One region of the Sphaerisporangium rubeum genome, then DNA from elsewhere that is predicted to be linked to it. Evidence: riboswitches for the same ligand, from Rfam matches in the RefSeq annotation. Region 1 holds a riboswitch; the other holds the start of a gene.
The links. A riboswitch is a leader RNA that binds a small molecule or an ion and turns the genes downstream of it on or off. The one in region 1 is predicted to bind glycine.
Positions count from the first base shown of each region.

Region 2: it holds a riboswitch for glycine, as region 1 does, so the genes downstream of both, gcvT (glycine cleavage system aminomethyltransferase GcvT) here and gcvP (aminomethyl-transferring glycine dehydrogenase) in region 1, are expected to answer to the same signal.

Region 1 is NZ_JACHIU010000001.1:3,954,977-3,970,296, forward strand. Features, by position in the region: gene BJ992_RS17070 (TetR family transcriptional regulator) at 167-778, shown strand; gene BJ992_RS17075 (DUF5999 family protein) at 1,108-1,308, shown strand; gene BJ992_RS17080 (alpha/beta hydrolase family protein) at 1,821-2,414, opposite strand; gene BJ992_RS17085 (hypothetical protein) at 2,711-3,013, shown strand; gene BJ992_RS17090 (tetratricopeptide repeat protein) at 3,447-4,442, opposite strand; gene gcvP (aminomethyl-transferring glycine dehydrogenase) at 4,567-7,425, opposite strand; glycine riboswitch at 7,471-7,585, opposite strand; glycine riboswitch at 7,586-7,709, opposite strand; gene BJ992_RS17100 (MerR family transcriptional regulator) at 7,768-8,391, opposite strand; gene BJ992_RS17105 (bifunctional nuclease domain-containing protein) at 8,539-9,009, opposite strand; gene ftsR (transcriptional regulator FtsR) at 9,140-9,778, opposite strand; gene BJ992_RS17115 (FHA domain-containing protein) at 9,818-10,324, opposite strand; gene BJ992_RS17120 (sugar phosphate nucleotidyltransferase) at 10,684-13,185, opposite strand; gene clsA (cardiolipin synthase ClsA) at 13,272-13,874, opposite strand; gene BJ992_RS17130 (class I SAM-dependent methyltransferase) at 14,134-14,730, shown strand; gene BJ992_RS34300 (acyl-CoA dehydrogenase family protein) at 14,794-15,320, shown strand, end outside.
Region 2 is NZ_JACHIU010000001.1:2,044,529-2,059,848, forward strand. Features, by position in the region: gene BJ992_RS08725 (ABC transporter ATP-binding protein) at 1-660, opposite strand, end outside; gene BJ992_RS08730 (response regulator) at 845-1,528, opposite strand; gene BJ992_RS08735 (sensor histidine kinase) at 1,525-2,703, opposite strand; tRNA gene BJ992_RS08740 (tRNA-Leu) at 3,049-3,124, opposite strand; gene bcp (thioredoxin-dependent thiol peroxidase) at 3,225-3,698, opposite strand; gene BJ992_RS08750 (DUF3618 domain-containing protein) at 3,849-4,160, shown strand; gene BJ992_RS08755 (amino acid deaminase/aldolase) at 4,168-5,355, opposite strand; gene BJ992_RS08760 (hypothetical protein) at 5,389-6,822, opposite strand; gene BJ992_RS08765 (helix-turn-helix domain-containing protein) at 7,039-7,860, shown strand; gene BJ992_RS08770 (DUF397 domain-containing protein) at 7,850-8,050, shown strand; gene BJ992_RS08775 (DUF397 domain-containing protein) at 8,142-8,351, shown strand; gene BJ992_RS08780 (L-serine ammonia-lyase) at 8,357-9,733, opposite strand; gene gcvH (glycine cleavage system protein GcvH) at 10,165-10,554, opposite strand; gene gcvT (glycine cleavage system aminomethyltransferase GcvT) at 10,551-11,642, opposite strand; glycine riboswitch at 11,676-11,778, opposite strand; glycine riboswitch at 11,779-11,875, opposite strand; gene BJ992_RS08795 (gamma-glutamyl-gamma-aminobutyrate hydrolase family protein) at 11,894-12,607, opposite strand; gene BJ992_RS08800 (3-oxoacyl-ACP reductase) at 12,607-13,371, opposite strand; gene BJ992_RS08805 (aldehyde dehydrogenase family protein) at 13,392-14,735, opposite strand; gene BJ992_RS08810 (type I glutamate--ammonia ligase) at 14,737-15,320, opposite strand, start outside.

The DNA.
Region 1 (15,320 bases):
ACGGGGAGACACACAGCCGACCGGCCCCGGATCGGCACAGCGTCGGCACCGGCGAGATGGTCCCGACTCGTGCTTTCGCTCCGGTGCGACGCATGCCGGACCGAGGTACGGCCTGCTCGGCGCGGTGCCCTTTACAAAGTAAGTGGGAGTGTGGATCATCAGGGGCATGCCTGCGAAACGACCCCCGGTCCCGCTCTCACGTGACCGCATCATCGAGGCCGCGTTGCACATCGCCGACGGCCAGGGCCTGCGGCGGCTCACCATGCGGCGGCTCGGCGACGCGCTGCAGGTGGAGGCAATGGCGATCTACCACCATCTTCCCCGCGGCAAAGAGGCCCTCCTCGACGCGCTGGCCGAGCACGTCACCACCGTCGCCGTGGACCCCTCCGGGCTCGGGGGCTGGCCGGATGTGGCACGCGCGTGGGCCCACGCCGGCCGCTCGGTCCTGCTGGAGCATCCCGGGGTGCTCGCGCTCGCGCTCACCAAACCACCCCAGGGGACGGCGCTGCTGGCCATCAGGGAGCAGACCGAGCAACTGGCCGCCGCCGGCCTGGCCGACCCGGCCCCCGCGGTGCGCACCTTGCGCGCCTACACCATGGGCAGCGTCGCGGTTGAGATCCAGCGCTCCGGCTGGGCCGCACCCGCCGAGCCGGACGAAGCGGGGAACGGCTCCGCCCCCTCGCCACTCCCCCGCGCGGCGACCGAGTCCGCCGATGCCGCGATCGAGGCCTTCGAGCGGGGGCTTTCCGCCGTGCTCAAAGGCCTCGGAGGGCCGTAATTCATCGTTTATGTGTTCGGCGGCGAGTCGTGCTTGGACCGTTATATTCGATGGGGCACGCTTGTGTCGCAGGTCACATGGCCGGACCAGCCCCGAAGACCTACCCGGACCCCTGACTCACGACCGGAAACCGTCCTAACGGGCTATGTCGCGCGCATGTGACCCGCAGCACACTTACCCTAGAGATGTGCCCTCGCGCACACGGCAAGTAGACAGCGCTCGGCCCCGTCCTACGGGGGTACGGGGGAAGGGGCAGGAGGCGCCGCCTCCCTGCCCGCGGGATCCCGGCCGAGCACAACAGATCGAGAGAGAAATCCGGAGGCACACCCATGTGCCCGCATGAGCCGTCCTGTCCGAGCAGTTCCGCGTCGGACCGCGAAGCCGCCCGCACGATCGCGGCACACCCCGAGCAGGGGTGGAGCCTGCTGTGCAACGGCATCGTGCTTTTCGAGGACACCGGGGAGCTCCTGCCCGACGGCGCGGTCATCGCCCCGCACCGCCCCACCGACCTCGCCATCAGCGCCGCCTGACCACACCGGCACCTCACACACCTTCCGGCACGCACCACCGACCAGCCGGACGGTGACACCGGCCGATCATCGCCGGCCCGGAGGCAAGGGGACCAGCCTCCCGGACCGCGCGACGGTCGGCCACCGGCGGTCACCGACCGACCGCCACGCCGAGATCTCGCATACCTGCCGGCCACGGGCCGTCCCCTCTGTCCACCTGCCGCAGACAACCGGCCGTGTACCGGCGAGAGAGCGGATGCCGTCCACTCCACCCGCGCCGCCGACCGGCGCTCCGGCGGCCCCGCAGCGCGACTACCTCTTGCCACCTCCCAGGCGCTCATCCAGCCGACCCCGCCAGGGAACTGACGGCCACCCCGGGCCATGGCCTCACCATTCACGACTCCCTGCCCCGGAACTCCAGAGGCAGTCGATTCATCCGAACATAGGATGTCCTCAAAGTGTAGCGCCTTCGTAGGGCTGACTCGTCGCCCCGTTCTTGCGCCTCGAGAGAACGGCACGACCGGCTGGCACGGTCAGGGGAACATGGGGGCGAGCCACGCCGCCACGGCCTCGCCGACGCGTTGGGGGGTCTTCTTGAGGTCGTGGTTCTCCCCTGGGACCACGACCACCTGGGTGGCGTCCCCTTCGGCTGGGACGCCGAACGGGTCGCGGTCACCGCTGACGGCCAGGACGTCGACGCCGGCACCCCGTAGCTCGTCTGCTCGCGAACGGTCTGGCTTCCCTGGGGGGACCAGGGGAAAGGCCAGGGCTACCGCGGCCCTCGCGCCGACCGCTCGTGCGGTTCGGCAGGCGACCCTGGCGCCGTTGCTCCGTCCTCCCTGCACCAGGGGGAGGCCGGGGTAGGCGGCGCGGACCGCCGCGAGCACCTCGGCCCATGCCTCGTCCTGCCGTTGCGGTGATCCAGGTGCCCTGGCTCCGGCGAGGCGGAACGGCTGGGTGACGCGGGCCACCGTACCGCCGGCCGTACGGACCGCGTCCCGGACGGCGAGCAGGTCGGGAGCGTCCACGCCACCCGCTGATCCGTGGGTGAGCACAAGCAGGAAACGAGGCTCCTCCGCCTCGTCGACCAGCACCTCCGCCGCTCCCCGGCCGGTCATGACACGCATGCCGGCCACGCTAGCCGACCTGCCACCTCGCCACTCCCCCGACGGGCCACGACACACCAGCCGACCCACCTCCCGTCGCTCCGCCACCGATCCCGGGCCGGGGTTCGACCCTGGCTGTGCGGCCGGGGATTCCGTTCCAATGGACGAGAGGGCTCTAGTTCTCCGGGGGGATGCCGCCTGTCGGGAATGTGTGCCAGATTAGGGACGTGCCGGAGAATTCATCCCTGCCGCGCGACGAGCTTCGCGCCACGGTCGAGGCCCGTCGGGACCTTGGGCCAGAGTATGAGAACGCGTTGGTGGAGTCGTTCCTCGACAAGGTCGACGGCGCCATCCAGGCTCGGGTTCGCGCCGAGGTGGCGGCGCAGTCGGGTCACGGCTACACGCCTCCCGAGCCGCACGGCGCGGCTCCTTACGCCAACCCGCCGCAGAAGCAGCGTCAGGGGGACGGCACGATTCCGATCGCGCTGGGCTCGCTGGGCATCGGCGTCCCTCTCACGGCCATCGCGGTGACCCAGGCCGGACCGGCCGGGTTGTTCCTCGCCTGGGCCGGCATCGTCGTGGTCAACGTCGCGGCCGCCTTCGGTCGTCGCCGGCGCTGACTCCACGCTCGGCCGCCTGCCGCCGTCGTCTCGTCCGAACCACGACCGGCGGCGTCCGGACGTCGCCTCCACCGACCCCGGACCGGCGGCGTCCGGACGTCGTCTCCCTTGACTGACTCCGGACCTGGGGGGTCTCCGGACGTCGTCTGCTTCGACCCTGGATCGACGGTATTCGGACGTCGCCTCGCTAGACCTCGGACCGGCGGTCTCCGGACCTCGTCTCACTTGACCTCGGACCGGCGGTCTCCGGACCTCGTCTCACTTGACCTCGGACCGGCGGTCTCCGGACCTCGTCTCACTTGACCCCGGACCGGCGGTCTTGGACCTCGTCTCGCTTGACCCCGGGGTCGGCGGCGTTCGACGTCATCGCCTCCCCTGGCCGTCTTGGCGTCGGGAGGCTGGTGCATGGCCTTTGTGTGGTTCAGGTTCGGGGTCACGCCTCTGTGGGGGGCTGCGGGGTGGCCTGTTCCAGGCGGTGGGTGATCTCATCGGCTGTCGTGGGGTCGCGGTCGAGGCGTAGGGCCACCTGTTCGGCCACCGACGGGTCGGGGTGGCGCAGGCCGTAGGTCCAGGTGGCTTCGGCATCCTCGTCGCGGCCGCGTAACGGGAGGGTGCGGGCCAGGAGTTCCAGGGCCAGGGCCACGGTGTCGGGGTCGTCGGCGGTCTCGGCGGCGGTGGCCAGTTCGGCGCAGGCCATGTCGAGGTGGGCCATGCCGAGCAGGACGCGCAGGCGGGGTGCGTCGGCCACCTCGGGCAGGTCCAGTGCGGTCAGCAGGACGTCGGCGGCCTCGCCGGGGGCCGCGCCTGCGAGGTGGTACTCGGCGAGGTGCTGTGCGGCGCTGGAGGCCAGGTCGGGGTCGCCGGTGGCCAGGGTGGCCCGCAGCGCCGACTCGGCCTCGGCGTCGTCACCCCGCTCGGCGGCGAGGCGGGCCAGCGCCATGTGGGCCGCCGGGAGGTAGGCGGGGGTGCCGAGGCCGATCACGGCCTGCCACGCGGCGCGGGCCTGGTCGGGGAGGTCGTCGCGTTCGAAGCCGCGGGCCAGGTGGCACGCGGCCTGGGCCGCGTACTCGGGGTGGCCGGTGGCGAGAGCGGTCCGGGCCGCGGCGCGGGCTCCTGCGACGTCGCCACGCTCCTCGAGCACCACGGCGAGCCCGACGGCCGCCTGCGCGCGGTCCTCCTGGTGGTCGTCGGCGAGCAGTTCCGTGAAGATCTCCGCGGCGCCGTCGAGATCGCCGCTCTCGGCTCTGCGCCGCGCGGCCTCGATCAGCCGCCCCGACCCCGTCTCGTACGCCGCCATGGCGACCTCGTCCGGCTCCGGCCCTCCCCCGTGAGCCCCGGTGGCGACCTCGTCCCGCCGCCGTGACCCTTCCTCGTGAGCCGCCGTCGCGACCTCGTCCTGCCGCCCTGACTGCACCTCGCGCGCCGCCATAGCGACCTCGTCTTTCGGATAGGGGGAATCCGCCGGCACCACCACGCCGCGACCATTATGCCGACACCGGCCCCCTCCCGAGGCCGATGCCCGCTCTTGGCATGTGTCGTCCCGGTGGCGGTGGTCAGTCCTCGTAGGCCTCCAGCGGAGGGCAGGCGCAGACCAGGTTGCGGTCGCCGTAGGCCTGGTCGATGCGGCGGACCGGGGGCCAGTACTTGGCGTCGGTCAGGTCCGGCACGGGGTAGGCGGCCTCGGTGCGGGTGTAGGAGTGCGGCCAGGGGTCGGCGAGCAGGGACTCGGCGGTGTGCGGCGCGTTGCGCAGCGGGTTGTCGTCGCGGTCGTAGGTGCCGTCGGCGACCTTGCCGATCTCGCCGCGGATGGCGATCATGGCGTCGCAGAAGCGGTCCAGCTCGGCCAGGTCCTCGCTCTCGGTGGGCTCGATCATCAGGGTGCCGGCCACGGGGAAGGACATCGTGGGTGCGTGGAAGCCGTAGTCGATGAGGCGCTTGGCCACGTCGTCGACGGTCACGCCGGTGTCCTTGGTGATCTGGCGCAGGTCGACGATGCACTCGTGGGCCACCAGGCCCTCGCGGCCGGTGTACAGGACGGGGTAGTGCGGCGCGAGGCGGCGTGCCACGTAGTTGGCGGACAGGATGGCCTGCTCGGTCGCGGCCCGCAGGCCGTCGGCCCCCATCATGCGGACGTAGGCCCACGAGATCGGAAGGATGCCCGCCGAGCCGTACGGCGCGGCGGAGACGGGACCCACGGGGCCGCTCTCCATCGGGTGGGACGGCAGGTACCGAGCGAGGTGCTCGCGGACCGCGACGGGGCCGATGCCGGGGCCGCCGCCGCCGTGGGGGATGCAGAAGGTCTTGTGGAGGTTCAGGTGGGAGACGTCGGCGCCGAACCAGCCGGGCTTGGCGAGGCCCACGAGTGCGTTGAGGTTGGCGCCGTCCACGTAGACCTGGCCGCCGGCCTGGTGGACCAGCTCGCAGATCTCGGTGATGGTCTCCTCGTACACGCCGTGCGTCGAGGGGTACGTCACCATGATCGCGGCGAGGCGGTCCGCGTGCTTGGCGATCTTGGCGGTGAGGTCCGGCACGTCGACGTTGCCCTGGTCGTCGCAGGCCACCACGACGACCCGCATGCCGGCCATCACGGCGCTCGCGGCGTTGGTGCCGTGCGCGGACGACGGGATGAGGCAGACGTCGCGCGCGTCGTCGCCGTTGGCCCGGTGGTAGGCGCGGATGGCGAGCAGGCCGGCGAACTCGCCCTGCGAGCCGGCGTTCGGCTGGAGCGACACCGCGGCGTACCCGGTGACCTCGGCGAGCCAGCTCTCCAGGTCGCCGATGAGCCGCAGGTACCCCTCGGCCTGTCCGGCCGGCGCGTAGGGGTGGACGCCGGCGAACTCCGGCCAGGTGATCGGCTCCATCTCGGTCGTCGCGTTGAGCTTCATGGTGCAGGACCCGAGCGGGATCATGGACCGGTCGAGCGCGATGTCCTTGTCCTGGAGCCTGCGCAGGTAGCGCAGCATGGACGTCTCGGAGTGGTGCGCGGAGAACACCGGGTGGGTGAGGTAGCCGGTGGTGCGCAGCAGCCCGGCGGGGAGCGCGTCGGCGGTGGCGGTGTCGAGGTCGTCCAGTACGGCGTCCGCGCAGCCGAACGCCTCCCACACATCGCGCAGGTGGCCGGCCGTGGTGGTCTCGTCGCAGGTCACGCCGACGTGGTCGGGCCCGTCCTGCCGCAGGTTGACGCCGAGCGCGACGGCCGCGGCGACGATCTCGCCGGCCCGGCCCGGGACGTGGGCCCGCACGGTGTCGAAGAACTCGTCGTGGACGACCTCGACGCCGCCGGCGCGCAGCCCGGCGGCGAGGACGGCCGCGTGGCGGTGCACGCGCTGCGCGATGCGCCGCAGGCCTTCGGGGCCGTGGTAGACGGCGTACATGGAGGCGATGACGGCGAGCAGGACCTGCGCGGTGCAGATGTTGCTCGTGGCCTTCTCACGGCGGATGTGCTGCTCGCGGGTCTGCAGGGCCAGCCGGTACGCCTGGTGGCCGTCGGCGTCCTTGGACACGCCGACGAGACGGCCGGGGAGCTGGCGCTGCAGGCCCTCGCGCACCGCCATGTAGGCGGCGTGCGGCCCGCCGAACCCGAGCGGCACGCCGAAACGCTGGGTGGAGCCGATCGCGATGTCGGCCCCGAGGGTGCCGGGGGCCTCCAGCAGGGTGAGGGCCAGCAGGTCGGCGGCGGCGACGACGAGCGCGCCGCGCTCGTGGGCCGCTTCGGCGACCGCCTGGAAGCCGGCGAGCCTGCCGCTCGCGCCGGGGTACTGCACGAGCACGCCGAAAAGATCTCCCTCGGGGAGGCCGGCGGCGAGGTCGGCCTCGACCAGTTCGATGCCGAGCGGCTCGGCCCGGGTGGCCAGCACGGCCTTGGTCTGCGGCAGCGCGTCGGCGTCCACCACGAAGCGGACGCCTCGGCCGCGGCCGGCCCGGTGGGCCAGGGTCATCGCCTCGGCGGCGGCGGTGGCCTCGTCGAGCAGCGAGGCGCCGGCGACGTCGAGGCCGGCGAGGTCGGACACCATGGTCTGGAAGTTGAGCAGCGCCTCCAGGCGACCCTGCGAGATCTCCGGCTGGTAAGGGGTGTAGGCGGTGTACCAACCGGGGTTCTCCAGCAGGTTGCGCCGGATGACCGCCGGGGTGATGGTGTCGTGGTAGCCGAGCCCGATCATGGAGGTCAGCACGCGGTTACGGCCCGCGAGGTCGCGCAGCTCGGCGACGGCCTCGGTCTCGCTCGCGGCCCGCGGCAGGTCGAGCGGCTTGTCGGCGCGGATGGCGCCGGGTACCGCGACGGCGACCAGGTCGGCCACCGAGGCGTAACCGACGGCTTGGAGCATGCGGGCCTGTTCGGCGTCGGAGGGGCCGACGTGCCGGGTGACGAACGGCGGTGCGGACAGGTCGCGAAGCGGTGACCGATCGGTCATGAGGCTCTCCTGACGTGGCTCGGAGCAGGCGCGCGGCCGCGCCTGGTCTCCCCCTCTGTCAGCGCGACGACCTCGCCGCGACCTGAGAGCTTCACCCCCGGGAGGGGCTTGCACCGTCGGTGAGGCACGCCTGGCGGGCACGCCTACTTTCCAGAGTGGCCTCGCCCGCGCGGTACAGGGTGCCTGAGAGATTCCGGGGAGGTTGCTCCTTCGGCGCCCGGGTCACACGCACGCGCCGCCGTGGCGGCGCGTGCCCGCACCCGGGTCTCTCCCGCGCGGGGTCGAAAGCTTCACCGCCAATGGTACCGGCCGCCCCCCGGCAGGGGGCACCCCTACCCGGCCTCAGCCGGTGCGGCGGGCCCGCCTGCGCTGTGCGAGCTCGTCACCGGGGTGCTCGGCGAAAGGGTCACGATCAGCCGGTTCCGCACGCTCCCCGGGCAGCTCGGCCAGGGTGCCCTCCACCTCGCGCCAGACGCCGCCGAGAGCGATACCGAACACGCCCTGGCCGCCTTCCAGCAGGTCGATCACCTCGTCGGCCGAGGTGCACTCGTAGACGCTGACCCCGTCGCTCATGAGGGTGATCTGCGCCAGGTCGTCCACACCGCGCTGGCGCAGGTGCTGGACGGCGGTGCGTATCTGCTGCAGGGACACCCCGGTGTCCAGGAGGCGCTTGACGACCTTGAGGACCAGGATGTCGCGGAAGCTGTACAGCCGCTGTGAGCCCGAGCCGTGCGCGGCCCGCACCGACGGCTCGACGAGCTGGGTGCGTGCCCAGTAGTCCAGCTGCCGGTAGGTGATGCCGGCCGCCGAGCACGCCGTCGGGCCGCGGTATCCCACGTCGGCGGGGAGCGACCCGGGCCGCTCGCCGAACAGCAGGCCCTGCTCGCCCGCGCGCTCACGTGCCGACTGACGCTGAGCCCGATCGCGCTGGCCGGCCGACTTGCCCTCGCCGCTGCTGACCGCCACTGCGGACCTCCGGCTTTCTCTCATCCCACGGTCTGATCTGGGGGTTCGTGAATTACAACCGTGGGTTCACTTGCACCGTAGGACCGGCGGCATGCTCAGTCAACGATCCCGCTCGGCGCGTCGTGAAGCGTAAATAGCCCGACATGGTCAACCGGCACGCCCGAAGTCCTCAGGCGTGATGTTGTCCAGGAACTCGCGGAACTTCTCGACCTCGTCCTCCTGGTCGTCCGGGATGATCACACCTGCCTCGCGGACGACGTCCTCGCTCGCGAAGATGCCGGCCCCGGTCCGCAGGGCCAGCGCGATCGAGTCGGACGGCCGCGCGCTCACCTCCACGCCGTTGGAGAACACCAGGTCGGCGAAGAAGATGCCGTCACGCAACGCGACGATGTTGACCGTCTGCAGCCGGACCCCGAGCGCCTCGATCACGTCCTTGAACAGGTCATGCGTGAGCGGCCTCGGCGGCGGCTCCTCGGCCTGTGCCAGAGCGATGGCCGTGGCCTCGGTCATCCCTATCCAGATCGGCAGATACCGCTCGCCCTTCGCCTCCTTGAGCAAGACGATGGGCTGATTGGAGGGCATCTCCACCCGGACCCCCACGACCTCCATCTGCAACACAGGCGACTCCGTCTCAGTGGTCGCCGGCCCGCTTCGGGCCTGCTCCCTCGCGGCTCTCGGCTCGCGGCGTGACCATCGCCGCAAACCTCAACGTAACATCCCCGCACCCCGAAATGTCCGGGTGCCTCGGTCAACGACCCAGAATGCCGCGCAGGGCGTCCTTCACGAGAGCCGAGTGCAGGTCGAGCAGCAATCCGGACAACTCATGCGCGGTCTGCTCGGCCTGCCCGGCGGCGCCGGGAGCACGCCGGCGCAGCAGCGGCGCCACGGCCTGCTCCACGAGGCCGGCCTCGCGCTCGGCGGCGGCCCGCAGGACGCGAAGGTGGCGGGGGTGCAGCCCGTAGGCCGCCAGAGCGCCGCAGGCCCGGGCCACGGCGAGCGCCTCGGCGTCGTACCGCCGGGCCATGGGGGTCACCAGGCCGTAGTCCTCCAGCTCCGACAGGGTCTCGTCGTCGAGCCCCGCCGCCTCGCACAGCTCGGCGCGGCCGAGCCGCACCTCGGGCTGCGCGGAGTCCAGGGAACGAGGACCGGTGCCGTCGTGGCCCGCGGTGTCGAGGTGGTCCTTGATCACGCGCAGCGGGAGGTAGCGGTCACGCTGCGCGGTCAGGATGAAGCGCAGCCGCTCCACGTCGGCGTGGGTGAACTTGCGGTACCCGGAGGGGGCCCGCTCGGGCTCGATGAGCCCCTCCCCCTCCAGGAACCGGATCTTGGAGACGGTGATGTCGGGAAAGTCGGGACGCAGGAGCTCGAGGACCTCCCCGATGCTCATGTACGCCCTGGCGGCCTGCGCGCCCATCACCGTCCCCGATCACGCACGCGTGAGGAACACCAGCCGGAACTTGCCGATCTGGACCTCGTCGCCGCCGGTCAGCGGGTGCTCCTCGATGCGCTCGCGGTTGACGTAGGTGCCGTTGAGGCTGCCGACGTCGCGTGCGGTGAAGTAGCCGCCGCGGCGGTAGAACTCGGCGTGGCGCCGGGACACCGTGACGTCGTCGAGGAAGATGTCGCTCTCGGGGTGACGCCCCGCCGTGGTCAGGTCGCTGTCGAGCAGGAACCGGCTTCCGGCGTTCGGACCGCGCATCACCACCAGCAAGGCGGTGCCCGGTGGCAATTGCTCCACCGCCGCCCGGTCCGGCAGGAGCGTCTGTCCTGTGGCCTCGCCGTCCATCGCCTCGATCCCGCTGAGGGAGATCGTGGAGGTGGTGTCCCCAGGCGTATTGCTTTCGACGCGGTTCAACGGCGAACCGCACCGAGAGCAGAAACGGGCGTCCTCAGGGTTGGCGTGGCCGCACTGAGTGCAGTAGACGCTCGGCATCGGATCGGCTCGGCCTCCTACCGCGAAGTCGCGGCGACGGTGCTCGGTGCGGCGTGCCTCGGTGCTTCGCTTCTCAAGATTGCTCAGACTGCGAATGCCGCAACCTATGCTGTTCGAGTGGCGAAGGTCAAGACGAAGTCAGGCCGCTGGGACGGACATGCTGCTGGTCGGGCTCGTTCGAGTCATCGCTGACGGGGGCTCGCGTGATGGTGAACGGCGCTCGCCCCTCGCTCCTTCCGACTCGGCTCGCCGCGCCGGTCCAAAGCTACCGCCCGCCGCGCCCTCCGGTCCATGCGGCGCGCCGTGCGAATGCGCCAGAAATCGGGCTGTTTCCCACGTAACGGGCGGTTCCTCTGGCGTCACGGTCCGACCGCCTGCTCCACCACCCGGGCCCAGCGTTCCAGCAGGGCCTGCGCCACGTCAAGATCGTCGGCCTCGGCCCACAGATGCGTGACCGCCTCGGCGGGGTCGGGCAGGATGAGGGCCCACCCGCCGTCCTCCTCGACGACCCGCACGCCGTCGGTGGTGTCCAGACGGTAGCCGTCGGCGGCCTCCACGACCGATCGCATCACGGCGCCCTTGGCGGCCCACGGCGTCGGCACGGTGCGCTTGAGCAGCTTGGCGCGCGGGATGCGCGCGTCGATCTGGCTCAGCGAGAGCCGGGTGCGGGCCACCAGCCCGAGCAGCCGCAGGAACGACGCCATGCCGTCCACGGTGGCCGCGAACTCCGGCACGATGAACCCGCCCCTGCCGTCCGCCGCGAAGATCAGGTCGGGGTCGGTCGCGGCCGAGGTGAGCGCGTCCAGCGCCGTCGGCGTCCACTGCACCTGCGCGCCGTGGAACCGGCACACCTGCTCGGCCACGCGCGTGGTGGTCACCGGCAGCGCCACCCTGCCGCCGCGCCGCTCGGCGGCCACCAGGTCGAGCACGACCAGCAGCGCACGCTCCTCGCTGATGAACTGGCCCATCTCGTCCACCAGAGAGATGCGCTCCCCCACGGTGTCGAACCGCACCCCGAACGCGGCCCTGGAGGACGCCACGAGCTCGGCGAGCCGCTGCAGGTCCCTGCGGCGCTCGGCCAGGGTCTCGGTGGGTGAGGCGTCGTCCAGGCGGTTGTTGACGGTCAGCACGTCCACGCCGACCCGGCCGAGCAGGGTCGGCAGCACCAGCGAGGAGGTGCCGCCGGCGCAGTCGATCACGACCTTCATCTCGGCGTCCCGCACACCGGACATGTCGATGCAGCGCAGCAGCTCGCGCGCGTAGTCCTCCACGGCGCGCGCGGAGAAGCTCAGCTCGGCGATCTCGCCGGGGAACGCGCGCCGGAACTCCTGCCGGGAGAACACCCGCTCCAGCTTGCGCTGGGCCCCCTGGGACAGGTCCGCGCCGTTGTGGTCCATGAACACGATGTCGACGCTCTGCGGGTCGCCGGGTGTGGTGCGCAGCGCGATGCCGCCGGAGGCGGTGCCGTTGGCGGTGTGGAAACGCGCCACCGGCAGCGCGGCGGCCTCCAGGTCGAGCACGTTGACGGCGCTGGCGTTGAGCGCGCTGATCACCGCGCGCTTGAAGGCGCGCGCCGCGCGGGAGGAGTCGCGTGAGGTGATCACCGACTCGCCCTTCTTCAGCGTGGTGGCGTAGGCGCTGGCGAGCCGCACGCACAGCTCCGGGGTGATCTCGACGTTGACCAGCCCGGACACGCCGCGCGGCCCGAACAGGCTGCGCTGGCCGCGCGACTCCCAGATCACGCTGGTGTTGACGACGGCGCCGGCCTCGATGGTCTTGAACGGGTAGATCTTCACGCCGGAGGAGACGTAGGCCTCGGCCTCGATCACGCACTCGTCGCCGACGATCGCGTTCTCCTCGATCCTGGCGCCGGTCATGATGTCGGTGTTCTTGCCGACCACGCAGCCGCGCAGGTTGGCGCTCGGGCCGATGTAGACGTTGTCGTGGACGACGGCGCGGTGCAGGAAGGCGCCTTCCTTGACCACGACGTTGTCGCCGAGCACGGTGTACTCGCGCAGCTCCGCGCCGGCCTCGACCTTGGCGTAGCCGCCGATGTACAGCGGGCCCTTGAGGACGGCCTCGGGGTCCACCGAGGCGCCTTCGGCCACCCACACCCCAGGCGACAGCTCGAAGCCGTCGGGGTCCAGGCGCACCCGGCCCGACAGCGCGTCGGCCTGGGCCTTGAGGTAGCTCTCGTGGGTGCCGACGTCCTCCCAGTACCCGGAGGCGACGTAGCCGTACAGCGGCGCGCCGCGCTCCAGCAGCTTGGGGAACACGTCGCCGGACCAGTCGACCGCCACCCCCGGGGCGACCTCGTCCAGGACCTCGGGCTCCATGATGTACACGCCGGTGTTGACGGTGTCGGAGAAGACCTGGCCCCAGGTGGGCTTCTCCAGGAAGCGCTGCACCCGGCCCTGGTCGTCCACGATGATGATGCCGAACTCCAGGGGGTTCGGCACCCGCTTGAGCCCGATGGTGACCAGTGCGCCGTTCTCCTCGTGGAACCTGATCATGTCGGTGAGGTCGATGTCGGTCAGCGCGTCGCCGGAGATGACGAGGAAGCGCTCGTCGCGCAGTTTGTCCGCGGCGTTCTTGACGCTGCCGGCGGTGCCGAGGGGGACCTCCTCGGTGGCGTAGTGGAGGCTCATGCCGAGCTCGTCGCCGTCGCCGAAGTAGTTGCGCACCAGCGCGGCGAGGAACTGCACCGTCACCACGGTCTCGGTGAAGCCGTGGCGTTTCAGCAGCCGCAACACGTGTTCCATGATGGGCCGGTTGACCACCGGGAGCAGCGGTTTGGGCTGGTTGGCGGTCATCGGCCGCAGCCGAGTGCCCTCACCGCCCGCCATCACGACGGCCTTCACTGATCACCCTCCGGATGTCGTGTCACGGTGGCATCCGGGACGCGCGCGCCCGGCGTTCGATGGGACCCGCCGCGGCGGTCCCCACGTCATGCCCGGCTCGCCCCGCCGATGAGCCGGAGCCCCTGAACGACGTACAGTGCCCCCGCCCACCAATACAGACCTGTTCCCCAGATGGCAAAGGCCCATCCCAGGATTCGGGCCACCTCCGCGTACCACCCGTCGTGGGAGGCCAGGAACAGCAAAGGGAAGGCGTACAGAAGACCCGCGGTGGCGGCCTTGCCGAGAAAGTGCACCGGCAGCGCGGTGCCGAGGCCGTGACGGCGCAGGACCGGCACGCAGGCGATCAGCACCAGGTCGCGCGCGATGAGTGACGCGGCCAGCCACCACGGGATCACCTCGCGGAGGGTCAGCCCGATGAGGGTCGCGAGGATGTACAGGCGGTCGGCCAGCGGGTCGAGCATGCGGCCCACCCGGCTCGTCTGGTCCCAGGCGCGCGCCAGTTTGCCGTCGAGCCAGTCGGAGAACCCCGCCAGCATCAGCAAGGCGAGGGCCCAGCCGTCGGCCTTCGGGCCGAGCACGAGCCACAGGAACACCGGCACTCCGAGCAGGCGGAGCATGCTCAGTGCGTTAGGAACCGTCCAGATACGGTCCTCGGCGGCGCTCACCTGCGGCTCCCCCCTCACGACCATGACCTCGTCACCCGTCCCCTGTGTGCCGCGGCGTACCGTGTGTGCCCGCGCACGCCTCCGCGTGCCCGTTCGCGGCGCTGATGACGACCCTATCCGGTGGGAGGCGCACGCGGCGGGAGAGCCCTCGCGGCTTCCCTGGCCGTGTGGCGCGGCGGTTCCGCTCCGCCGGCCGTCCCCGGCACAGCGGCGAATCCGTCCGGGGTGAGATCGTCCGCCGGAGGGAGGTGAACGGAGTGCTTTGTCGTTTAAGGTCAGGTCCATGGCCAATGACTCCGCAGTGTTCTTCGGGCAGTTCGTCCGGTCGCCCGGCACCACCGGGGCCGTGGCGCCGAGCTCACGCCGCCTGGCCAGGGCGATCGCCTGCCCGGTGCCGGAGCGGGGAGATCCGGTGATCGTGGAGCTCGGGCCGGGGACCGGCGCGTTCACCGCGGAGATCCAGCGCAGGCTGGGTGGACGCGGTCATCACCTGGCGGTCGAGATCAACCCCAGGCTGGCCGAGCTGCTCGCCGGCCGTCACCCCGCCGCGCAGGTCGTCGTGGACGACGCCGCCGAGCTGCCGCGCATCCTCACCGAGCGCGGCCTCGACCGGGCCGACGCGGTGATCAGCGGCCTGCCGTGGGCCGCGTTCTCCCCTTCGGTGCAGGACCGGCTGCTCGCCGCGATCACCGCGGCGCTGGCGCCGGCCGGAGCGTTCACCACCTTCGCCTATGTGCACGCGCGCACGCTGCCGCCGGCGCTGCGTTTCCGGCGGCTGCTCGGCACGGCGTTCGAGGAGGTCGTGCAGAGCCGCACCGTGTGGGGCAACGTGCCGCCGGCGTTCGTGTACCACGCGCGGCGGCCACGCGCGGCGGGCTGACGCCGCCCCTCCCGGCCGAATCGCGTTCTAGTATGGCGCCTCGACGGGAATGGAGTGATCACGGTGGACTTCACGCTTCCTGAGACCGCCGAGGACGTGCGGCGCGGCGTCGCGGACATCTGCTCGCGGTACGACATGGCGTACTGGCAGCGGTGCGAGGCCGACAAGCGCTGGCCGGAGGAGGTCTGGTCCGAGCTCGCCAAAGGCGGCTGGCTCGGGCTCGCGGTCCCCGAGCAGTACGGCGGCGGCGGCCAGGGCCTGCTGGAGCTCGCCGTCGCCACCGAGACCCTGGCCGCCTCCGGCGCGGCCGGCGGGTCGGCGTTCACCTACGTGCTCACCCCCGGCTTCGGCGCGCTGACCGTCGCGCGGCACGGCTCGCAGGCGCAGAAGGACGAACTGCTGCCGAAGCTGGCGAGCGGCGAGCTGGAGACCTGCTTCGCGCTCACCGAGCCGGACGCCGGGTCCAACTCCCTGGCCATCACCACCTCCGCGCGCCGTGACGGCGACGAGTACGTGATCAACGGCCAGAAGATCTGGATCACCGGCGTGCAGCGCGCGAGCCGCATGCTGCTGGTGACCCGCACCATCCC
Region 2 (15,320 bases), 1.9 Mb from region 1:
GGCGTACGAGGCCGCGACCGGGTCGTGCGTCACCATCACGATCGTCTGGCCGAGCTCGCGCACCGACGCGCGCAGGAACGACAGCACCTCGGCGCCGCTGCGCGAGTCGAGGTTGCCGGTCGGCTCGTCGGCGAAGATGACCCGCGGCTTGCCGATCAGCGCACGTGCCACCGCGACCCGCTGCTGCTGGCCGCCGGACAGCTCACTCGGCCGGTGCCTCAGCCGGTCCCGCAGCCCCACCGTGCGGATGACGGTGTCGAACAGGTCCTCGTCGGCCTGGCGGCCCGCGATGTCCAGCGGAAGGCGGATGTTCTGCTCGGCGGTCAGCGCGGGAAGCAGGTTGAACGCCTGGAAGATGAACCCGACCTGTTCGCGCCGCAGCAGCGTCAGCTTCTTGTCGTTCAGCTTGGTGATGTCCACGTCGCCGACGCGCACCTCGCCGCTCGTCACCGTGTCCAGGCCGGCCAGGCAGTGCATGAGCGTCGACTTGCCGGACCCCGACGGCCCCATGATGGCGGTGAACGCTCCGGTGCCGAACGAGACGTCCACTCCGCGCAGCGCGTGCACCGCGGTGTCACCGGTGCCGTAGACCTTGGTCACCCCTCTGGCGGTCACGGCGGCCGTGGTCTGGGGTACGGCTTCCCTTCCGGTGATGGTCACGATGGCTCCCTCGAAAGACGCGGTTCTCATGGTGGACCTCACGCTATGAGCGCCATGAGCCGGTTTCCTGAGCCTTGGGGACGGACTCCTGATCAGACCCCGGTGGTGCGCGGCGCGCCGGTCGCGACCACCGGAGTACCGGGTCTACGACCCAGGTCTGAGCCGGTCTCCTCCTCGGGAGACGTCACCCCTGGTCGGAGCCGGGACGGCCGAGGGGCTTGATCAGTCCGCTCTCGTAGGCGTACACGACGGCCTGCGCGCGGTCGCGGACGCCGAGCTTGGCGAGCACCCGGCCGAGGTGGGTCTTGACGGTCGCCTCGGCGAGGTCGAGCCGTGCGGCGATCTCGCCGTTGGACAGGCCGCGGCCGACCAGCACGAGCACCTGCCGCTCGCGCGCGGTGAGGTCGCCGAGCGGCCCGCCTGCCGCCGCCTCGGGCCCCGGCAGGTGCGCGGTGAAGCGTTCGAGCAGGCGCCGCGTCGCGCTCGGCGCCATCACGGCGTCACCGGCGTGCACCGAATGGATGGCGCTCACCAGGTCCGACGGCGGCACGTCCTTGAGCAGGAAACCGGACGCGCCGGCTTTGAGCGCGGCGTACGCGTAGTCGTCGAGGTCGAACGTCGTCAGGATGAGAACCTTCGGCGCGTCCGGCATCTCCCGGATGCGCCTGGTCGCCTCCACCCCGTCCATGTGCGGCATGCGGACGTCCATCAGCACCACGTCGGCGCGCACCCGGCCGGCCAGCGCCACCGCGGCGGCCCCGTCGGCGGCCTCGCCGACGATCTCCAGATCGGGCTGCGCGCCGAGCACCATGCGGAAACCGGCGCGCACCAGCTCCTGGTCGTCGACCAGCACCACTTTGACGCTCACGCGGCCCTGCTCACCGGCAGCCGCACACTGACCTGGAACCCGCCGCCGGGGATCGGGGCCGCGCGCACGCTGCCGTCGTACATGGCGACCCGCTCCCGCATGCCGATCAGCCCGTGGCCGCCGATGCCGGGAGGCGCCGCCGCGCCGCGGCCGTCGTCGGTGACCTGCAGCAGGACCTCACGGCCGCGGTACGTCATGTCGACCCGGGCCACCGCTCCCGGGCCGCCGTGCTTGAGGGTGTTGGTGAGGGCTTCCTGCACGACACGGTAGATCACGAGCTGCTCGCCTTCCGGCAGGTCGATCGGGGTGCCGCCGACGGTGAACTCCACCGCCATGCCGGAACGGCGCACCTGGGTCACGAGGTCGTCGAGCTGCGCGACACCGGGCTGCGGCGCGTACTCCTCCGCCTGGCCGTCCTGCCGCAGCATGCCGACCAGGCGCCGCATCTCGGCGAGCGCCTCACGTCCGGTGCGCGAGATGGTGCCGAGGGCCTGACGTGCCTGCTCGGGGTCGGAACTCATGGCGTACCCGGCGCCGTCCGCCTGGACGATCATCACGCTGACGTTGTGCGCCACCACGTCGTGCAGCTCGCGCGCGATCCTGGCGCGCTCAGCGGCGGTGGCGATGAGCGCCTGCTGGTCCCGTTCCCGCTCGGCGCGCTCCGCGCGTTCCTCCAGGCTTTCCAGGTAGCGGCGGCGCGTGTTGGCGTAGATGCCGGCGATCCAGGGGCTGAGCACGAAGAACGTGCCGGAGAAGATGGCCAGCGGCTCGACGGCGACATCCCAGCGGATCAGCGCGAGGATCAGGCCGAGCTCGACGACCGCGCCTGCGGCCACGGCCCAGCGCAGCGCGCAGCGGGCCGCCACGCCGTACATCGCGACGAGCACCGCTATGTTGGCCGGAACAGGCTGGATCCCGAGCAGCCACTGGCAGAAGCACACCAGCGCGACGACGGCGAACATCTGCACCGGACGGGCCCGCCGCCAGGCCAGCGGGATCACGAGTGCGGCCGACAACAGCACGTAGCCCCAGACACCGGGTGGCCTGCCGCCGGGAGGCGGCGACTCGACGTACGCGGGTATGGCCATCGCGCACAGGATGACGAGGGGTGCGATGGCGAGCCCGTCGATCAGGTTGCGATGGCGCGACCCCCACGCGCGTACTCTGCCGAACACGCCTCCAACACTACGTTCGGGCCCGGGTGATCCCCGTCCGTCTGGAGAGGGATCTGCGGCTACGACCCAGGTCGTACACAGGACAAATGCCCTTACACCCCTCTTACGGCGCATGCGGGATAGTTCTTAGCAGGGAGCCACCCTCGGGTGGATAAAGGGAGACCGCGATGCGGGTCGGCGCCGCCCGGGTCGCGTGGCAGGGGGAGAAGCCACGTGACCCGGGGAACCTCGGCCCCACCGTCTCCGCCTCTCCTGGCGCGAACGGCCCCATGCCCAGCGGGCCCACAGCGCGGAGGCCGCCCCCAGGTGGTGGGGGCGGCCTCCGCTATTCGTCCAGGTAGGACCTGGTGGGGTCGGTGGGATTCGAACCCACACTGTCAGGTACCTAAAACCTGTGCCTCTGCCATTGGGCTACGACCCCGCGTGGGCCTCCGCCATCTTAATTGAGCTTCGGCGGCACCCGTAGCGACTGGCGTGGTGACCGTTAGTCCAGGTCCGGGGTCATGTCCTTGGGTCCCGGCTCAGTCGACGCCGAGCTCCTTGCGCAGGCGTGCCACATGGCCGGTCGCCTTCACGTTGTACATGGCCTTCTCGATCTTTCCGTCCGGATCGATGACGAACGTGGACCGCAGCACACCGAGGATGGTCTTGCCGTAGTTCTTCTTCTCGCCGTACGCGCCGTACGCCTGGTGGACCTTCAGCTCCGGGTCCGACAGCAGCGGGAACGTCAGCGCGTCGCGCTCGGCGAACTTCGCGAGCTTGGCCGGCGTGTCCTTCGACACCCCGAGCACCGTCACCCCGGCCGCGTGCAGCGCCGCGAGGCTGTCGCGGAAGTCGCAGGCCTGCGTCGTGCACCCCGGCGTCATCGCCGCGGGGTAGAAGTACAGCACCACCCGCTTGCCGCGGTAGGCGTCGAGGCTGACGTCCGCGCCGGTCGCGTCGGGAAGGGTGAAGCCCGGGGCGGCGTCCCCCGGCTGGAGTCTGGTCTCAGTCACGCAAGCCAACCTACGGCACAGGACACCCGTGCGGCCCACCATGCCACACGGTGACAGGACCTGACAGACTGATCCTTGCGAACACGGCACGAACACGGTACTAACACGGCACGCCGGGACGGGGCCGGCGACGAGGAAGGGGACCACGCGATGGCGGACACCGACCCAGAGGCGCTGGAGAGAGAGATCGAGCGCACACGGGCCGAACTGGCGACCACGGTGGACGCCATAGCCGACCGGGTGAGCCCCAAACGCGTGGCGGGCCGGCAGATGGCCAAGGTCAAGGCCACCGCCGACCACCTGCTCACCTCGACCCGCGACCTGCTGACCCCTCCGCCGGCGTACGGCGACGAGCAGGACGAGCCGCAGGCCCCGCCGTCCCTGGCCCCGATCCTGATCGGCATCGGCGCCGCTCTCGCGGTCGCCGCCACCATCACGTTGTGGCGGCGCCGCCGCCGCTAGAGGGCCGCTAGAGGAACGTCTTCCCCTCGCCGCGGTACGTCGGCACGGTCTCCACCACGCGGTCGCCGTCCACCAGGTGCAGGTGGTCGAACCGTTCGCACAGCTCCCCGGCCTTGGCGTGCCGGAACCACACGCGGTCGCCGACGCGCAACTCGTCCGCGGCGGCGCCGAGCAGCGGGGTCTGCACCTCACCGGCGCCTTCGCGCGCGTCGTACCGCAGACCCGCCGGCAGGTACGGCTGCGGCAGCCGGATCGCGCCGGGGGAGCCGGACGCCGGATAGCCCCCGCCGAGCACGGTGACCACACCGGGAGCGGGACGACGCACCACCGGCATGGCGAACAACGCGGCCGGACGGCCGGTGAAGCCGCGGTAGAAGTCGAACAGCCGGGGATGGTAAAAACCGGAGCCCGCGGTCACCTCGGTGACGGCCTTCTCGCGGCTGGTCTTCTCCAGGGAACCGGTGCCGCCTCCGTTGACGAACTCCAGGTCCGCCACCTCGCGCACCGCGCGCACGATCCGTCCCCGGCGGCTCATCAGCTCACGCCGCGACCGTCCTTGCGTCCACCGCAGCAGGTGACCGTACACCCCCGGTACCCGGTCGCCGACACCCGCGATCTGCGCCTCGTACGCCATCAGCCCCACCAGCCGGAACCCCGGCCGCTTGGCGACGGCCTCGGCCAGCCCGGCCGCCTGACCGGGCTCCCGCACCGGGGACCGCAGCACACCGGCCCGCAGCCGGCCGCCGAAGGCGACGAACCCCGCGTCCACGTCCAGGCACACCCGGATCTCGTGCCGGGGAGAGACCTCACGCACCGCGTCCGCGATGAGATCCAGATGCTCGGCGCAGTCCACCATCACGCTGATGGCCCCGGCCGCTCCGGCGTCCCCGGCGAGCGCGGCCAGCGCGGCGCGGTCCACCGTGGGGTAGGCCACGAGGATGTCCGAGAACCCCTCGGACGCCAGCCACAACGCCTCGGGAAGCGTGAACGCCATCACCCCGGCGTACCCGTCCATGTCGAGGACCCGCCGCAGCACCTCACGGCACCGGATCGACTTGCTCGCCACCCGGATCGGCTTGCCCCCGGCCCGGCGCGCCATCGCCACCCCGTTCGCGCGCATCGCCGCCAGGTCGACGACCGCGAACGGCGGCTCCAGTTCCGCGGTGGCCTTGTCGAGCCGCTCACGATCACCCATACCGGCAGCCTAACCCGCCGAGCTAACATGAGCCTAGGTCACGTTTCCGGGCTCTTGCGTCCCCCGCCATCCGAACGCCAGCCCCGCCGCGAGACACGCCACCGGCAGCACCGGCACCACGTACCGGTGGTCGAACGCCGCGATCATCGGCGGCAGGACGAGCAGCACCACGGCGGCCGTCCACGGCAGCAGCACCGGCGCGCCGAGCCGCCGCCACCGTGCCACCACCCCCACCAGCCCGACCAGCAGGATCACCGCGAGCAGCGGCCCACGGACGTACCCCTGGGTCTGGTACGCGCGCAACCACCCCGCGTACGGCTCCACCACCGCCGTGTCCGCGCGCACCCCCTGGTACACGGCCGTCAGCTCGGCCGCGGACATCCCCCCGGAGGCCGTCTTGTCGTCGAACGGATCGATCGCCGCAGGGAAGACATACGCGCTCTGCGGTCCCTTGGCCGGATACACCCGCCGCGTCCACTCGAAAGCCCACAACGCGTCCCCGACCCCCGTCCGCAGGAAGTCGAACGGCTGCGCCAGGATCGCCTCCTTGGCGAACCGGCCGCTCAGCCGCTCCCGGTCGGCGTCCTTCTTCACGGCCGCCAACGGCGACTCCTCGGCCCAGATGTACCGAGGCGGCGTCAGTCTCTGGTCCGGCGGCACGGTAGGACACAGCACCCGCTCCTCACCGAGGTCCGGCATCTTCGCGCAGTCGGCGAACGACATCGTCCTGGCCCACAGCCACACGTTGCTCTGCCCCAGCCCGTACGACCCGTGCACACTGCGGAACCACACCGCGTACCCACCGACCCCGACCGCCGCCACCAGCCCCGCCGCCACCACGGCCCGCCACCCGGCCCGGCACAGCACCATGTAGACAAGCACCACGACCAGCACGGCCAGCCCCACCGTACGGGTCAGCGTCGCCGCCGCCAGCAGCCCCCCCGCGAGCGCCGCCGTCCACACCGGCGGCCTGCGCCACCACAGCACCGCCGCCACCCCCGCCGTCACGAGGAACGTGAACAGCAGATCCGCCATCACCAGATGTTCGAGCTGCACCATGTGCACATCCAGCAGCACCGGCGCCGCCGCGAGCGCCGCACCCCACCCCGGCACCCGGCCCCGCCGCCGCACCACCGCGTAGACCAGCACCCCCATCGCGACCCCCAGCAGGTGCTGCACGACCGTCACCACCATGAAGCTCCGCAGCGGCCACAGCCCCCAAAGGAACAGCGAGTACCCCGAAGGCCGCGACTCCAGCGGCTGCGGATCCACCCCCGCGTTCACATAGGCAAACGAATCAGCCCAGAACCACAACGCCGGCCGATACCCCAACTCCGCGACCACCCGCAACCCCACCCCGGCCACCAGCAAAAGCACCACCACCCAGTGCTCCCGCCAGAACCCCGGCGCACGCCGCTCCACCACCGCGGACCTCTCGGCGACCGAAGCAGCAGCACCCGGTCCCACCTGGACCTCCTCACGCCGACACCGGGAAGCCTTCATGCTAGGCGCACGCCGTGACTCCGTCCGTCATCACCGGCGAAATCTCAGGGAAGTCACCAAAGGCCGCTCCGTGGACCTGGAATTCGGATACTTTCGGTAATCGAGAGTTCACTTGCAGTGACAACAATTCTTGTGAGCACCTTCGTGAACCGAGAAGGTAATCGCTGACGCAGGAGATATATGTCCACCGAACGGCCGGATCCGTACAAGTCCCCCCGCGATCTCTTCGCGTTCGAACTCCGCCGTCACCGCCAGGCCGCGGAACTGTCGCAGCGTCAACTGGCCCGACGCATGGACTATTCGGACTCGTTGATCAACATGGTCGAGGCCGCCAAACGTCCTCCTACGCGCCGCTTCGCCGAACTGGCCGACCGTGCTCTCGGCCTGGACGGCGACATGCTCCGCCTCTACACCGCGACGACATGGAACAAGGCCCCCGACTACCTCCGTTCGTGGCTGGAGGAAGAGCAGGAGGCCACCTCTCTGCGCACCTGGCAGCCCTCCATCGTTCCCGGTCTGCTCCAGACGGAGTCCTACGCTCGCGAAATCCTGGCCGCCTGGCCGAGTATCACCGCCGAAGAACTCGACGAGAGGTTGTCCAACCGGATGCAACGGCAGGCGATCCTCGTCGGCGACAAACCACCCGACCTCAACATCCTGCTCGACGAGGACGTGATCCGGCACATGATCGGCGGGGCCGCCGTCATGCGTGAACAACTGGACCACTTGCTGCAGGTCGTTTCTCGGTGGCATGTGACGATGCAGATAGTTCCTTATGTCGCACGTCCGCACTGCGGTCAGATGGGTGGGTTTGTCCTCGCTGAACGAAATGGAGTCGCTTATGCTGCTTACGCGGAAGCTCAACCGGTCGGCCGCACTTTCGACGAACGCCGACTGATCGCCGACCTGATACGCCGATACGACGCGATCAGGGCCCAGGCTCTACCCGTCAAAGAGTCGCTCCGGCTCGTAGAGGAAGCGGTGGACCGAATTGGCGTCTGACCTTCGGAACGCGCAGTGGCGTAAGAGCAGCTTCAGTGGTGACTCAGGCGAGTGTGTCGAGGTCGCGTCTGATCTGTCCGGATTTCACTTCCTCCGTGACAGCAAGAACCTCACTGGACCTTCGCTGGCCGTCCCTTCCAAGGAGTGGTCCATCTTCGTGAACCAGGTGAAGGCCACGGGTCTTCGCTGAACCACGTATAGCTCCACTGTCAGTATTCACTGACGTTGAGGGCCTACCGTTGAACACTTACTACATCTCATATAGGAAGCGGTGCACCAGATTGGCGTATGACCTATGGGTCGCACGGTGGCACAAGAGCACTTACAGCAGCGACTCAGGCGAGTGTGTCGTGGTCGCATCCGATCTGTCCGGGATTCGTCTCATCCGTGATAGCAAGAATCCATCCGGGCCGGTACTGGCCGTCTCCCTCGATCAGTGGTCCGCGTTCCTGAGCGGTGTGAGGGCATCGAATCCTCGTTGGCTTCTGTGAAGTGGTCAGCATTCGATGACGTTCACGGCCAGGCCGCCGCGGCTGGTCTCCTTGTACTTGTCGAGCATGTCGCGGCCGGTGTCGCGCATGGTCTTTATGGCCTTGTCCAGGGCCACGTAGTGGGTGCCGTCGCCGTGGAGTGCTATTCGGGACGCTGCTATGGCCTTGATGGACGCCACGGCGTTGCGTTCGATGCAGGGGATCTGTACCAGGCCGCCGATGGGGTCGCAGGTGAGGCCGAGGTTGTGTTCTATGCCGATCTCGGCGGCGTTCTCGACCTGCTGGGGGGTGCCGCCGAGGACTTCTGTCAGTGCGGCGGCGGCCATGGAGCAGGCGGAGCCGACTTCTCCCTGGCAGCCGACCTCGGCGCCGCTGATGGAGGCGTTCTCCTTGAACAGGACGCCTATCGCGCCGGCGGTGAGGAGGAAACGGATGGTTCCCTCGTCGTCGGCTCCGGGGGTGAAGCGGTGGTAGTAGGACAGGACGGCGGGGATGATGCCGGCGGCCCCGTTGGTCGGGGCCGTGACTATCCGGCCGCCTGCGGCGTTCTCCTCGTTGACGGCCAAGGCGTAGAGGGTGACCCAGTCCATGGCGTTCAGGGGGTCGGCCTCGGGGGATTCGCTCTGGAGTTTGCGGTGGAGACGGTGGGCCCGGCGTTTCACCTTCAGGCCGCCGGGGAGGACGCCTTCGCTGGTGCAGCCTCGGGTGACGCATTCGGCCATGACGCGCCACAGGGTGAGAAGTCCTTCGCGGATCTCGGCTTCTGTGCGGCCGAAGGCCTTTTCGTTCTCCAGCATCAGGCCGGAGATGGACAGGCCGGTCTCCTCGCAGTGGTCGAGGAGTTCCTTGGCTGTGGTGAAGGGGTGGGGGAGTTCGGTGTCGTCCTGCTTGATGCGGTCGGCGCCGGTGGCGTTCTCGTCGATGACGAAGCCGCCGCCTACCGAGTAGTAGGTCTTCTCCCTGAGTTGGCCGCCTTCTTTTCCGTAGGCGGTGAAGCGCATGCCATTGGGATGCCGGGGGAGGGAGATCTTGCGTTCGAAGACGAGGTCCTCGCCTACTTCGAAGGGGATTTCCTGCTCGGCGTAGATCTTGACCTTGCCGGTCTCACGCATGGCCGCGAGCTTTTCCGGCACCGTGTCCACGTCGACCGTTTCCGGCTTCTCACCGGAGAGGCCGAGCAGCACGGCCTTGTCGCTGCCGTGGCCCTTTCCGGTGAGGCCGAGTGAGCCGTAGAGGATGACCTGGATTCTCGTGGTCTTCTCCAGCAGGCCGTCCTGGTGCAGGCCGCGTGCGAACTTGTGCGCAGCCGCCATGGGACCGCCGGTGTGTGAGCTCGACGGGCCGATGCCGATCTTGAACAGATCGAAGACGCTGATCGCCATGGTGGTGGCCCTTCTGGAGCGTGGTACGTGGTACTTCCCCGCGCGTCCGGCGACTCACCGCCGTACGCGGCGCCGGCTTCGCCGTACGTGGTTCCCGCCGTCGCGGCGCCGGCAACGACCGGCGGCTGGCGGTGGGGAACAGGTGCCGGTGGTGTGGAGTGCCGGCGTGGGTGTGGACTTGGCCTCCGACGGCGCCGGTTGTGGAGTCGGGTGGGTGGGGTGTCGGTCAGGACGTTCGGGACTTGGCCTCCGACGGCGCCGGTTGTGGAGTCGGGTGGGTGGGGTGTCGGTCAGGACGTTCGGGACTTGGCCTCCGACGGCGCCGGTCGTGGAGTCGGGTGGGTGGGGTGTCGGTCAGGACGTTCGGGAGGTGGGTGAGCAGGGGTGGGGCCTCGGCCGAAGGGGTCGGCCGAGGGTCGGGGTGTGGGTCGTCAGGAGTCTGTGGTGGTGAGGGTGGTGTATTCCTCCGGGGTGAGGAGGTCCTCGGGGTCGCCGGAGACGCGGATGCGGAAGAGCCAGCCTTCGCCGTACGGGTCGGAGTTGACCAGGGACGGGTCGTCCACCACGAATTCGTTGATCTCGACGACTTCGCCGCCTATGGGGGCGTAGATGTCGCTGACGGACTTGGTGGACTCGACCTCGCCTACGGCCTCGCCGGGCTGCAGGGTGCTGCCGGCTTCGGGGAGCTGGACGAAGACGACGTCGCCGAGGGACTCGGCGGCGTAGGCCGTGATCCCCACGGTGACGACGGGGCCGTCATCGAGGCCGGCGATCCACTCGTGCTCCTTGGTGTAGCTGAGCTCCTCGGGAATGCTGCTCACATGCACCTCCGGTAAAAGGGCAGGTCGACGAGGTCGACCGGTTCATGGCTGCCACGGATGTCGACCGCGAGGCCGCCGGACACCTCGGTGTCCACGTAGGCGATCGCGATCGGCTTGCCGAGTGACTGGGACGGCGCGCCGCTGGTGATCTCGCCGACGACGGTGCCGTCCACGCTCAGCACCACGGGGTAACCGTGGCGTGGCACTCGGCGGCCCCGCGCGACCAGGCCGGTGAGGCGCCGGCGCGGGGGGACGTCCTTGAGTGCGGCGAGCGCGGCGCGACCGACGAAGTCACCCGGCTTGCCGAACTTCACGACGCGGCCGAGACCGGCGTCGAAGGGGGTGAGGCCGGCGTTCAGCTCGTTGCCGTACAACGGCATGCCGGCCTCGAGGCGCAGGGTGTCGCGGGCCGACAGCCCGGCGGGACGCAGGCCGTGCGGCTCGCCGGCCTTGGTGAGGGCCTCCCAGAGGGGGACGGCACGCTCGGCGGCGACGAACAGCTCGAAGCCGTCCTCGCCGGTGTAGCCGGTGCGCGCGATGAACGCGTCGACCCCGGCGACGGTGCCGGGGAGGCCGGCGTAGTACTTGAGCCCGGCCAGGTCGGCGTCGGTGAGCGTCGCGAGGATCTCGGCGGCCCGTGGTCCCTGCACCGCGACCAGCGCGTACGCCTCGGAGCGGTCGTCCACCTCGGCGTCGAAGCCGGCGGACCTCGCGGTGAGCTCCTCGGCGACCTTGAGGTAGTTGGAGGCGTTGGCCACGACCATGTATTCCCCGCCGGGGAGGCGATAGACGATCAGGTCGTCCAGCACCCCGCCGTCCGGCGCGCAGATCATGGTGTACCGGGCCCGGCCGGGCTCCAGCACCGACAGGTGGCCCACCAGCGCGTGGTCGAGAGCCTGGCCGGCCTGCGGGCCCGTGACGAAGATCTCCCCCATGTGGGAGAGGTCGAACAGGCCGGCGGCCTGGCGGACCGCGTTGTGCTCGGCCGACTCGCTGCCGTACCGCAGCGGCATCAGCCAGCCGGCGAAGTCGGTGAGCGTCGCACCGAGACTCTCGTGTACTTCGCGGAGCGGCGTGGGTTTGGACATGTCTCACACCTCAGGCAGGGTCGGATGTCAGCATCCTCCCCCTCTGTCATCGGTGCCTGAGAGTTTCGCCCGAGTTTTACCGGACTTTCACCTTCGGCGAGGCTCGTCGAGGACGAGCCTTCTTTCCAGAGGCCACCTGACCCGCGCGGTCCTTTGCCTTGTGAGGTTCGTGGGAGGACTTGCTCCTTCAGGGGTCCTGACCGGATGCCAGGACGCTCTCCCGCACGGGGTCGCCGGTGTTCCGGCCCACCCTACCAACGGGAGGCAGGCGCGGCGGAGGCCACCAAGGCGGAGAACAGGGGGCTGTCGGCGGAGGTCTCGGGGTGCCACTGCACGCCGAGCGCGAACGGGTGTCCCGCGAGCTCGACCGCCTCGACGGTGCCGTCCTCGGCGACGGCGGACACCGTCAGCCCGTCGCCGAGCCGGTCCACCGCCTGGTGGTGGTAGTGCGCGGCGTCGGCCGGCCCGGCGCCGAGCACGCCGGCCAGCTTGCTGCCTTCGGCGACCCGCACCGGCAGGTGACCGAACTCACCGGGTGCCGGCGCGTGCGCCGCGTGGCCGACGACGTCCGGCAGGTGCTGGTGCAGGGTGCCGCCGAGGTGGACGTTGAGCACCTGCAGGCCGCGGCAGATGCCGAGCAGCGGCAACCCGGCGGCGAGCGCCGCGCCGACCAGCGCGAACTCCGCCTCGTCCCGGAAGCCGCGCACGTACCCGGTCCGGTCGTGCGGCGCCGCGCCGTACCTGGCGGGGTCCAGGTCGCCGCCGCCGGCGACGATGAGCCCGTCCAGCCGCTCCACGAGCGGCGCCGGGTCCCCGCTGGGTGGCACGATCACGGGCTGGCCGCCGGCCGCCGCGACCCGCTCGACGTAGTCGTACGGCAGCAGCGCGGCCGTCATCCGCCATACGGTGAAGGCGGCGGGTTCGACGTAGCAGGTGATGCCGATGACCGGCCGGTACGTCCCCATCACAGCGGGGTGACGTACGCGCCGGAGATGCCGCCGTCCACCAGGAACTCGGCCCCGGTGATGAAGCTCGCGTCGTCGGAGGCGAGGAACGCGACCGCCGCGGCGATCTCGGACGCCTCGGCGAACCGGCCCATCGGCACGTGCACCAGCCGCCGTTGCGCACGCTCGGGGTCCTTGGCGAACAGTTCCCGCAGCAACGGCGTGTCCACCGGCCCCGGGCACAGCGCGTTCACGCGGATCCCTTCGCGTGCGAACTGCACGCCGAGTTCCCTGGTCATGGACAGCACGCCGCCTTTGGACGCGGTGTAGGAGATCTGGGACGTCGCCGACCCCATCACCGCGACGAACGACGCGGTGTTGATGATGGACCCCTTGCCCTGCCGCCGCATGTGCGGGATGGCGTGCTTGCAGCACAGGTACACGCTGGTGAGGTTGACCTCCTGCACCCGCCGCCACGCCTCGATGCCGGTGGTCAGGATGGAGTCGTCGTCCGGCGGCGAGATGCCGGCGTTGTTGAAGGCGACGTCCAGACGGCCGTACGTCTCGACGGCCGTCTCGAACATGCGGGCCACGTCCTCCTCGCTGGTGACGTCGACCCGGACGAACAGCCCGCCGACCTCGTCGGCGATCTTGGCACCTCCCTCCTCGTCGAGGTCGGCGCACACGACCTTGGCGCCTTCCTCGGCGAGCCGGCGCGCGGTGGCGAGCCCGATGCCTCCCGCCGCTCCGGTGATCACGGCGACACGGTCCTGCAGACGTTGCATATCGGCGATCTCTCCTGATCTCAGTGAGCGATGAAGACGTTCTTGGTCTCGGTGAAGGCGGCCAGCGCGTCCGGTCCGAGCTCACGGCCGAGCCCGGACTCCTTGTAGCCGCCGAACGGCGTCCAGTACCGCACCGAGGAGTGCGAGTTGACCGAGAGGTTCCCCGCCTCGACGGCCCGCGCCACCCGCAGCGCACGGCCGACGTTCTCGGTCCAGATGGATCCCGACAGTCCGTACGGCGTGTCGTTGGCGATGCGCACGGCGTGCGCCTCGTCGTCGAACGGCACCACGCCGACCACCGGACCGAAGATCTCCTCGGTGAAGGCCCGCTCGTCCAGCGCGGCGTGCGTGAGCACGGTCGGCGGGAACCAGAACCCCTTCCCCGCCGGACAGGTGCCCTGGAAACGCGGCGTGCCGGTCACGTACGACGCGACCCGGTCGCGGTGGTCGGCGCTGATCAGCGGCCCCATGTCGGTGCCGGGGTCGCGCGGGTCCCCGACGACGACGGCCGCCACGGCACGCTCCAGCCGTTCCAGGAACTCCTCGTACACCGGCCGCTCCACCAGCACCCGCGACCTGGCGCAGCAGTCCTGTCCGCTGTTGTCGAACACCGCGCCAGGCGCGGACGCCGCGGCCCGTTCGAGGTCGGCGTCGGCGAACACGATGTTGGCGCTCTTGCCGCCGAGTTCCAGCGTGACCCGTTTGACGGTGCGCGCCGCCGTGGCCGCGATCTGCTTGCCGACCTCGGTGGAACCGGTGAACACGATCTTGCGGACGTCCGGATGTTCCACGAGCCGGGCCCCGGCGACCTCCCCGGCTCCCGGCAGCACCTGGAGCACCCCCTCGGGGAGGCCGGCCTCCAAGGCGAGTGCGGCGAGCCGCATCGCGGTCAGCGGCGTCCACTCGGCGGGCTTCACGACGACGGTGTTGCCGGCGGCGAGCGCCGGCGCGACACCCCACGTCATGATGACCATGGGGAAGTTCCACGGCACGATCACGGCGACGACGCCGAGGGGCTCGTGGAAGGTGATGTCCACCCCGCCGGCCACCGGGATCTGCCTGCCGAAGTCGCGCTCCGGCGCTCCGGCGTAGTAATGCAGCACGTCGCGGACGTTGCCGGCCTCCCACCGCGCGTTGCCGATGGTGTGACCGCAGTTGGCGAGCTCCAGCTCGGCCAGTTCCTCGGCGTGCCGGTCCACGAGGTCGGCGAACCGCCGCAGCAGCCGCGCGCGGTCCCCCGGAGCGACGTCCCGCCAGGCGGGGAACGCGGCCTTGGCCCGCGCCACGGCGCGGTCGGTCTCACCGCGACCGGCCGGTTCGACGTCGGCCAGCACGTCCTCGGTGGCCGGATTGATGATTTTCATGTCACATCCGCTCGAATCCCCGGAAAAGCTCCCAGTCGGTGACGGCCGCGTCGAAGGCGGCCAACTCCACCTTGGCGTTGTTGGCGTAGTGCTCCACGACCTCCTCACCCAGCGCCGACGTGGCGATCCGCGAGCCCTCCCACAGCGCCAGCGCCTCCCGCAGCGTGCTCGGCACCCGCTCCGCGCCGGACGAGTAGGCGTTGCCGGTGTACGGCTCCTCAAGCGGCAGCTCGTCGTCGATGCCTTTCAGACCCGCCGCGACCAGCGCCGAGACCGCGAGGTAGGGGTTGACGTCACCTCCCGGCACGCGGTTCTCCACCCGCAGCGAGTGACCGTGGCCGACCAGCCGCAACGAGCAGGTGCGGTTGTCCACCCCCCACTTGACGGCCGTCGGCGCGAAACTGCCGTCCACGTACCGCTTGTAGGAGTTGACGTTCGGTGCGTACATCAGCGTCAGCTCCCGCAGCGCGGCGAGCTGACCCGCGATGAAATGCTCGCCGGTCTTCGACAGCCCGTACGGCCCGTCGCCTGCCATCACCGGCCGGCCCTCGGTGTCGCGCAGCGAGATGTGGATGTGGCAGGAGT